Regions from separate parts of the Paenibacillus sp. CMM36 genome, predicted to be linked through region 1. Evidence: riboswitches for the same ligand, from Rfam matches in the RefSeq annotation. Region 1 holds a riboswitch; each other region holds the start of a gene.
The links. Region 1 has a riboswitch for cobalamin ahead of metE (5-methyltetrahydropteroyltriglutamate--homocysteine S-methyltransferase). Riboswitches for the same ligand answer to the same signal wherever they lie in the genome.
Positions count from the first base shown of each region.

Region 1 (3,281 bases):
CCTATGCAACGCTGGTGCGATATCATACATTGAGCTGGACGGTAATGCGCGGAATAACCCGGATGCGTTTCTTAAAATTGTTCAATACGCGCTGCATCAGAATATCGGCTACTTCTCCATCAACCATCCGGTGGATCGTTGTACGGAATGCGGTTATGAAGGGATTATCGGGACAAGCTGCCCCCAATGTGGCACAGATGAGGAGCACACACACTTTCAGCGCTTACGTCGGGTAACCGGATATCTGACAGGAGATTATACCGTTCGCTTTAATGCTGCAAAACAGGCAGAAGTTCGAGACCGGGTGAAACATAAGTGAATTTATGTGGCTACATTCCGGAATCTCTGAATGAAGGATACGGCCTGCGTACCGTCGTGTTCATTAGCGGTTGCCGTCATGCCTGTCCCGGATGCTTTAATCCAGCGTCGTGGAGCTTCCGTGCAGGTGAGCCATTCACACCCCAACGACAACAGGAAGTCATTCGTGACATCATGGATAATCCGTTGTTGGATGGACTGACTCTCTGCGGGGGAGACCCGTTTTTCTCAGCAGCAGAATGCTCGCAATTTGTGCGCGACTTCCGTGCGGCCTGTCCCGACCGAACCGTGTGGGCTTACACTGGCTTTGTCTATGAAGATCTACTCACAGATCAGGAGCGACAGGAGCTAGCGCTTTTGTGCGATGTGATTGTGGATGGTCGTTTTGTAGAACAGCAAAAGGACCTGACCCTTCCCTTCCGGGGCAGTCGCAACCAGCGTCTGGTAGATGTAAAAGCCAGCATTCAGGCAGGTTACACCGTTTCATTGACTTAAGGCGAAGGTTACTCGGCAAATGCTATATCTAATCTAGGACAAGTCTCCATCATGGATGAGGCTTGTCTTTTTTTGCATATCCCTAACAGATTCCATTGTAGTTTCTATTGCGCATCCTGCAAGTTTCACTTATGATGGTGAACAAGTATACGAGTGCATAATTATTCGTCATACCTTAACCGCATAGCTTGGAGATAGGTGTCTGTTCTATTCAGATCAGGCTTAAAAGGGAAGCCGGTGCAAATCCGGCACGGTCCCGCCACTGTAAACGGGGAACTTTCAGCTGTTCATACAACCACTGGTCCACAGACCGGGAAGGGATGCTGAGAGTCATGATCCGTAAGTCAGGAGACCTGCCTATTTTAACAACATCGCAAGTACCTACGGAAGATAGGGAGGTGTTAAGAGCAGTCGCCGTATTTTTGATTTTTTAATCACGGAGGCATTCTTTCCCCTACTTATTTTTAACTCTGGGGGGAAGAATGCCTTTTTTGGTACGTAAAAATAAAACAGCCACCCACTAGGAGGAAAAGTACATGTCCGTCATTGAATGGCCTGAATTGTCCGGCTTAATTAGCAGTAATCTGGGATATCCGCGTATCGGCGAAAACCGGGAATGGAAGAAGGCACTGGAACGCTTCTGGAACGGCAATATTAGCGAAAGCGAACTGCAAACGGAAATGAAAAGATTACGGTTGGAGCATCTGAGCAAGCAGCGTGACAAGGGGATTGATCGCATTCCTGTCGGAGACTTCTCCTATTATGATCACATGCTGGATACATCTGTGATGTTTGGCCTGATACCCGAACGGTTCAACCATCGTCCCGCAGGTCCGATTCCTCTGTCCGTGTATTTCGGGATCGCTCGTGGACAGAAGGGAGCAACCGCCAGTGAAATGACCAAATGGATGAACACCAATTATCACTACATCGTTCCTGAATTGGCAAACGCAGTCCCGGTGTTCACTGAAAATAAACCTTTACGGGCTTATCGTGAAGCAAAACAAGAGCTAGGCATTGATGGGAAACCGGTCCTCATCGGCCCCTATTCATTCGTTACCCTTTCCAAAGGCTATGATCGCAAGGAGCTTGCTTCTATTATAAGAACCTTCCTGCCTTTATACACCCGTGTCCTGTCTGAACTAGCAGCAGAAGGTGTTCAGTGGGTCCAAATCGATGAACCTGTCCTGACCACCTCATTCCCAGTAGAGGATCTGGACATTATTCAGGAAGTCTATGAAGCTTTGGCCCAAGCTGCGCCCTCTTTAAATATAATGCTGCAAACTTACTTTGGCAGCCTGGACCATTATGAGCGTCTGTCCGCACTTCCGGTACAGGGACTGGGTCTTGATTTTGTGTATGATGATGGCGAAAATCTCCAGCATATATTGCAGCATGGTTTCCCTAAAGGAAAAACGCTGGGCGCTGGGGTCATTGACGGGCGCAATATATGGCGCAGCGACCTGAACGCTGTGGCTACCCTGCTGGGTCAGTTAGCAGAACAGACCACTGCCGAGCAGCTTATCGTACAGCCATCATGCAGTCTGCTGCATGTGCCAGTCAGTCTGGAAGCAGAGCACAAGCTGGATCGAGAACTGGTGCAAGCGCTGGCCTTTGCCGATGAAAAGCTTGAGGAAATCGCCGTCCTGACGGCTGCACTTGGCAAACACGATCCATCCGCACTCACCAAGCTTGGACAAAGTGCGGATGCGGTAGCCCGTTTCAACAGCTCAGCGGCACGTGTACAGACAGCTGCCGATCTGGCTGACTTGCTGGCAAAGGAGCCTCTAACACGCAGCGTTCCTTTCGCCGAGCGTCGTGAGATTCAGCAAAATAAGCTGAAGTTGCCTCCACTGCCTACGACGACCATTGGTAGCTTCCCGCAAACCGCCGAGATCCGCAAGGCCCGCCTGCACTATCGCAAAGGACAATGGTCTGCCGAGCAATACCGGACGTTCATCCAACAGCAAATCAAGGAATGGATTGATATTCAGGAGGACATTGGCATTGACGTGCTTGTACACGGGGAATTTGAGCGGACCGATATGGTTGAATTTTTTGGCGAAAAGCTGAATGGCTTTGCTTTTACACAAAACGGATGGGTGCAGTCCTACGGCTCCCGCTGTGTCAAACCGCCGATTATATACGGAGACGTCTCCTTCGATCAGCCCATGACTGTGGAAGAAACGGCATTCGCTCAATCGTTAACTTCCAAGCCTGTTAAGGGAATGCTTACAGGCCCTGTGACCATTTTGAACTGGTCTTTTGAACGCAATGATATTCCGCGTAGCCAAGTTGCTTTACAATTGGCTCTGGCATTACGGGCAGAGGTAGAGGCACTGGAACAAGCGGGCATCGGCATGATTCAGGTCGATGAACCCGCAATTCGTGAAGGGCTTCCGCTGAAAAAAGAACAACAGCAAGCCTATCTGGATTGGGCGGTTCAAGCCTTCCTTGTGACCACGGCC
Region 1 covers NZ_JBSEDY010000002.1:293,244-296,524, forward strand. The annotation lists gene ACWA2B_RS05360 (anaerobic ribonucleoside triphosphate reductase) at 1-319, shown strand, start outside; gene nrdG (anaerobic ribonucleoside-triphosphate reductase activating protein) at 316-813, shown strand; cobalamin riboswitch at 993-1,188, shown strand; gene metE (5-methyltetrahydropteroyltriglutamate--homocysteine S-methyltransferase) at 1,350-3,281, shown strand, end outside.

Region 2 (3,281 bases), 220 kb from region 1:
CTGTACATAGCAAAATCCCAATCGTTTTTGGTCAACGCCTCGTCGATATTTTCCACCTTGCGAATCTTGACCTGGATTCCCTCTTTCAGCAATTGGCTTTGGATGACCTCAGCCATAACAGAGAGCTCCGGACGCTGAGGGAAAGTCAGCAGCGTAACCTCGAACGGCTTGCCTTGCTTAGTCCATGTCCCTTGGGCGTCCTTCTGCCAGCCATCCTTCGTCAACAGTTGCTCTGCCGTTCCGTCCAGCGCTTTACGCTCAACTTTACCGAAGGGAAGAATGCTCGGGAACGGGCTGCTTGCCTCCGTACCGAAGTCCCTCATGACGGCGCTCACAATCGATGCGCGTGGAATCAGGCTGTCCACCACCTTACGGTTCGCCACATCCTTGAATACTGGCGATTCCATATTGTACACGATCATATGGGTGCGCAAGGACGGAGCTGACAGCACTTGCAGCTTGCCGTTCTTTTTCAGTACCTCTGCGTTATCAACCGGAATATCCGTTGCTACGTCCACCTCACCGGATTGCAGTGCCATCAGGCGCGAATTCCCGTCCGTAATGAACTTCATCGTCGCTTCAGCCAATCGTGCCTTCTCGCCCCAGTATCCGTCATAACGCTCTACGACCAACGATTGGTCCTTGTTGAACGCTTTGACTTTAAAGGCGCCTGTCATCGCTGGGTAACTCTGTTCATCTTTCATCGATGCCACATCCAGTACAATCGTCGATGGATCAGCTAGATTAGACACCAACGCCGCATTCGGCTGGTTTGTCGTGATCTTCAAGGCCAGCGGGCCGCTTACATCAATGGACTTCACATTCAGTAAATCCTTCGCCAGATGGCTTTTCTCAATAGAGCGTAACAAAGACGCTTTTACACTTGCTGCATCCATACTTTTTCCATTATGAAAAGTGACTTTATCCTGCAAGCTGAACGTCCAAACTGTAGGGCTGTCCTGCTTCCACTCCTTTGCCAACCAAGCCACAGGTTCCAGCTTTTCATTCAAACGTACCAGCGTCTCGCCTGCACCGGATCGCATTACATCCCAGCTATTATCTCCGTGCGGGTCAACGCCTGACGGTTTCCACGTATACGCCATTACTAGCTTTTTATCTGTCGCTGTTTGTTGTGCTGACGCGTTCTCCCCCTTGCCGGAGCTATCCGCCGTCTTATTGCTGGCACATCCCGAAAGAGCCATAACTGCTAGCAGCAGCATCACCCCTGTACATACGAACCATGAACGCCTACTACGATTGCTAATCATTTCATGAGTCCCCCTCTATCTTGTAAAAACATATAAACCTAACGTAAAACGCCAAAAAAAGCATTCCGGACCACTTGATTAGCAGTCAGAAATGCCTTCAATATAAAATGCCAAAACTCACCTCGAAGCCAACTCTAATAATATAGAAGGGATCGGTTTCAGACATTCCGTATGCAGCACGCCTAACCACCTCCCCAGCAATCCCGTGGGTCTGACAGTGATGTCAAAACAGGCAGGTCTCCTGACTCCAGGCGTATCTTTCAGGCCTTCCCGGTTCTTCACAATTCCAGTGGCTGTTCTGAAAGCTCCAGCAGTATCCTGCTGATGCCTGTATACAGTGGCGGGCCCGTGTCGGAATCAACCGAACTTCCCTTTTAAGTGAACATGCTCAACAACTATGTACATCGTCTCTACGAAACCCCATACATAGAGTTGTCCGGCTCACACCTGTTTTCTTCCTTTATTTCTTTTCATTACGATCTTATTTTGTTGTCACAGGCTTGTCAATAAAGGCTGCACAATAATTTAAATTTGAACGATAAGGTAGAAACAAGACCTAACCTCCAATTGCGTGTACGCAATTGAAGTGTTAAAATTAGGTATAGAGTAAACCACCGTGTCCGTATACTAAAAAGAGTCTTCGCCGCGCCAACGGCAAAGACTCTTAGGACTTGAAAGGCTGTGGATCACCCACGGCGCGCTGCATAACTAATGGTTAATGCAAACGAAACCCACCGTTAGGGGCCAACCTAATTACGCGGTGGGTTTTCGCTTGTTCCGAAATTTCCGACGTAGCCAGCGATAAAGTTTACGAATACTAAACACCAGGCTTAGTAACGTAACCATCCAACGCAACACATCGTAGCACGACACAAGGTTGACCATCGGCTTCACCCCCTTTCGGGAAGCTGCACCGTGGTCCGAAAACATCCACCACTATTCAAAATCCATAAGGTAAATTATACCATGATATCGCCCGCTGCTCTAGCAAATTCTTCTAGTAAGTAAACTGGAAAACGCACCAAATTAGAGCTACCCATTTCATTCCGCAGTTTATCTATATATCCCCAGACAGCAAGGGGATCTACTATCTGGATAACCCCATGCCAAACAGCCGGAAAAGAGGCATACGTCCTCTCTCCGGCTATCTTTATTTATTTCTAATCATCAAACCTTCTGTGGAACCTCCTGAATCGTCACGCTTTTGACCGATTCCCCTTGTTTTCTCGTCAAAACGATGTTCAAGACAATCGCTGTAATCGAGCCCGAAACAATACCATTTTGCAACAACATTTTGGCAAAGCTCGGCAGCTGGTCGAACATTTGTGGCAGAACGGCAGAACCTAGGCCCACAGCAATACTGCATGCTGCGATCAGCAGATTGCTTTCCTTTCGCAGATCCACTTCTGACAAAATAGACATGCCTGATGCAGCGACCGAGCCAAACATGACGATCATCGCCCCGCCCAGCACAGCGTTAGGAATCACTGTCGTTAAGGCAGCCAGCTTAGGCAGCAAACCGAGAACAACCATGATACCGCCCGCAGCAAAAATAACGTTCCGCGATTTGACGCGTGTGAGTGAGATCAGGCCAACATTTTGCGAAAAAGCTGTATAAGGAAACGCGTTAAAAATACCCCCAAGCATAATCGCAAGTCCTTCCGAACGAAGTCCATTGACGATCTGCTTTTGCTCCACCTTCTGATCAATCGCTTTGCCTACTGCCAGATAAACGCCCGTAGACTCGACCATGCTGACAATATTGACAATAATCATTGTACATACCGCCATAATGCTAAACTCTGGCTTACCAAAATAAAACGGCTGCGCAACACTCACCCATGACGCATCGGCCACGGGAGCAAAATGCACCATTCCCATCGCATAAGCAACCACCGTGCCTGCAAACAGACCGATGAGCACGGAAATCGAGCGCATAAAGCCTTTTGCCAACCGATTCACAAGCAAAATAACCAGCAAAGTAACCAGCGCCAACAGCAAATTACGTGGCTG
Region 2 covers NZ_JBSEDY010000002.1:515,235-518,515, forward strand. The annotation lists gene ACWA2B_RS06405 (ABC transporter substrate-binding protein) at 1-1,268, opposite strand, end outside; cobalamin riboswitch at 1,483-1,680, opposite strand; gene ACWA2B_RS06410 (nucleobase:cation symporter-2 family protein) at 2,436-3,281, opposite strand, start outside.
Region 2: it holds a riboswitch for cobalamin, as region 1 does, so the genes downstream of both, ACWA2B_RS06405 (ABC transporter substrate-binding protein) here and metE (5-methyltetrahydropteroyltriglutamate--homocysteine S-methyltransferase) in region 1, are expected to answer to the same signal.

Region 3 (3,281 bases), on a different contig from region 1:
CTGTCGGCGCAGAAATAGTGCTGATTGCGACCACGATTGCTTCCAAAGGACTAAAGGATGCAGGAATGGCAGTCTACCGAGCGTTGCAGGCGGATGACCTGGCTGCGGCACGGCGGGAGCTGGGCATGATAGTCGGGCGGGATACGCAGCAACTTGATGAGCCTGAGATTGTACGCGGTACGGTTGAAACGGTCGCTGAAAATATCGTGGACGCGATTATTTCCCCGCTTTTTTATGCCTTGATCGGGGGAGCACCCTTGGCGCTGGCTTATCGTGCTGTGAATACGCTCGATTCCATGGTTGGCTACAAAAATGAAAAGTATCTGCATTTAGGCTGGGCTTCAGCACGTCTAGATGATGTGGCTAACTACATTCCAGCACGCCTGACAGCGGCAATGCTTGTGATAGCGGCGTTGATGTACAAACGAGATGCTGCAAGAAGCTGGCGCACAGTCAAGCGAGACGCTCGTTTGCACCCAAGTCCGAACAGTGGCTTCCCGGAATCGGCTGTTGCTGGTGCATTGGGGATTCGTCTTGGAGGATATAATGTGTATCATGGCGTGCGCTCCTTTCGTGCATACATGGGGGATTGGATACGACCGCTAGAGTCGAAAGATATACGGCATACGATCCAGCTGATGTTCGCCGTGTCCAGTATGTTTGTAGGATTGTGTTTGTTAGGAGCCGCAGGTTGTTTTGCCTTGGGATGGGTGCGGTGAGGGTGAGGAGTGACACACTGAATAATGATCGAGCAGGAAGTGACATTTCTTGAAACAAGATATAGCAGCAAAAAGGACAGTAGAATACGCACAAAGACCGAACTCACAGGAGGATAAGGTGCCGTATGATGCTAAAGAAGATCTGCATTGGGATATGGAGCTCGTGTTAGTTCGTCACGGCACAACCTTATGGAACAAGGAACGTCGATATCTGGGACACTCCGACTTAGGTTTGCTACCGGGGGCAGAGCAGGAATTAAAGCCTTTGCAGGAAAAATTGCAAGGTCAGTCCTTTGCTCGAATCTATTGCAGCGACTTAATGCGATGTCGCCAGACCTTGCAGATCATTGTGCCGGAATCAGAGTTGACGTCTGGGCGTTCCCTATCTACTATGCCTCCTATGATGGAACCATGTCTGCGAGAGCTTCATTTTGGCGAGTGGGATGGAAAAACGTATGACATGCTCAAGGATGTGTCGTTGTATCGGGCTTGGATTGATGAGCCGCAACGGATCACCCCACCTGGTGGAGAGTCTTGGACAGATTTTGTAAATCGTCTGCGCAAATTTCTTGACTCTCTGTATGAATGGCGTGTTGCTATGGAAGTTCAACCCATGGATTTGACTGCTACGTCGCCCTCTGTTTTGGTCGTTACGCATGGTGGCGTAATTCGTCAGCTAGCTTGCATGCTGATACCGGGCCATGATTTTTGGAGTCTGAATCCGAAGCCGGGAGAAGCATTAAGGATTCAATTGAGGCTGGCAGGACCGCACAATTACATAGCGGAAATGCTTCCTCATTAGGTTAGACACCAGCGGATAAAGAGGCTGTTTGGGTTGTAAGCCGCCTCATTTTAACCTATAATCATCAAGTAAAAGAACGGCTTGACTATCACTACATCAAATATCCAGCAGACGAGGTCGGCGCAGCGTGATGAAACTATGGTTTCCCTCCCTGCGCTGTTAAAAGGGAAGTCGGTGTGAATCCGGCGCGGTCCCGCCACTGTAAATGGAAACATGCCCGTTAGTCCTCTTTATATGTTACTAAGCATATGAAAGAATTTCAGGACATGTATTTTACCATAAGTCAGGATACCTGCCCGTCCGCCTGTCACCATAATCCTTCGAGGAAAGGATGACGTGTTCGCAGTGACTGTCCATGCGGAAAGAAGCTGCCGCCTGCGCACGATCTGCGCTAACGTGACCCCTGTGTCCTGATATGAGGATGCGGGGGTTTTTGATAGGAAAAAAGGCTAGATTTAGAAGATATCTGATGATGTTCAAGTAACGCTCTTAACGATTTATTTATGAAGGGGTGCAAATCATGGCAGGAAAAAAAAATAAAGGTGTGGACAACAGGTCTATTGGCTCTGATTTTGGCAGTTGTGCTGAGTGCATGTGGCGCTAATGGAAAAAATGCAGAAAATAAAGAGGGTCAGGCTTCTTCACAGCAGCCGGGACAGGCAGTAAACGCACAAGAGCCTCCGGGCAAAACGGTTTACCCGCTCACAGTTAAAGATGCAACAGGACAGGAATTTACATTCAAAAAAGCGCCGGATAAAATCGTTTCCGTCTCCCCGGCAGAAACCGAGGCGTTGTTCGCCATTGGGCTGGATAAGGAAATTGTCGGCGTCTCCGACTACTCTGATTACCCGGAAGCAGCTACGAAAAAGCCTAAAGTGGGCGGTATTATGAAACCGAACGAAGAGGCGATCATTGCTGCGAACCCGGAAGTCGTTTTTGCAGGGATATCACTTAGTGAACAGGCTACGACCAAGCTGCGCGACATGGGAATTATGATTTTTAAAACGGAACCGAAGACAGTGGAAGATGTCATGGCTAACATCGAATTGTATGGGAAAATCACCGATCATCAGAGAGAAGCAAGAGCGGTGACTGACAAGATGAGAGCAGATGTAGCAGAAGTAAAAGAAGGAATTAAAAATATCGGTAAAGGGCAGAAGCTGCGGGTATACGTCGAGTTTTCACCAGGCTGGACAGTGGGTAAAGGCGAGTTTATGGACGAGCTGATTACGTTGGCGGGCGGCGAAAATGTAGGTGCCACGCAGAAGGGGTGGTACCAAATCAGTGAGGAAAATATTATTGCTGCGAACCCTGACGTGATTTTGTACAGCAAAAGTGTCAAGGACGACAAAACGGGCCAGACGCTCGGTGATATCATTAAAGCTCGCAGTGGATGGGATCAAATATCGGCTGTTCGCCACAACCGGGTGTTTGCCGTGGATGATAATTTGATCAGTCGTCCGGGTCCACGCGTAACGGAAGGTCTCAAGGAAGTGGCCAAGGGCGTGTATCCTGAAATTTTCAAATGAACCGTAAACTGATCGGCTTTGGAGGGACAGGTCTTGTCCTGCTGTTGCTGACGCTGCTGCTCTGTCTTGGCATCGGCTCGGCCAAGCTTCCGGTCAGCCAAATCACGGGCATTCTGGTTAACCACCTACCGTGGTTAGGCGATACGTTTACACCGGATTGGAATACATCCTCAGAGCAGATTATTTTGAAGGTCAGATTGCCACGAGTGTTACTGGGAATGTTGGTAGGAG
Region 3 covers NZ_JBSEDY010000001.1:319,046-322,326, forward strand. The annotation lists gene cbiB (adenosylcobinamide-phosphate synthase CbiB) at 1-719, shown strand, start outside; gene ACWA2B_RS01645 (histidine phosphatase family protein) at 769-1,521, shown strand; cobalamin riboswitch at 1,644-1,835, shown strand; gene ACWA2B_RS01650 (ABC transporter substrate-binding protein) at 2,025-3,050, shown strand; partial or broken gene ACWA2B_RS01655 (FecCD family ABC transporter permease) at 3,047-3,281, shown strand, end outside.
Region 3: it holds a riboswitch for cobalamin, as region 1 does, so the genes downstream of both, ACWA2B_RS01650 (ABC transporter substrate-binding protein) here and metE (5-methyltetrahydropteroyltriglutamate--homocysteine S-methyltransferase) in region 1, are expected to answer to the same signal.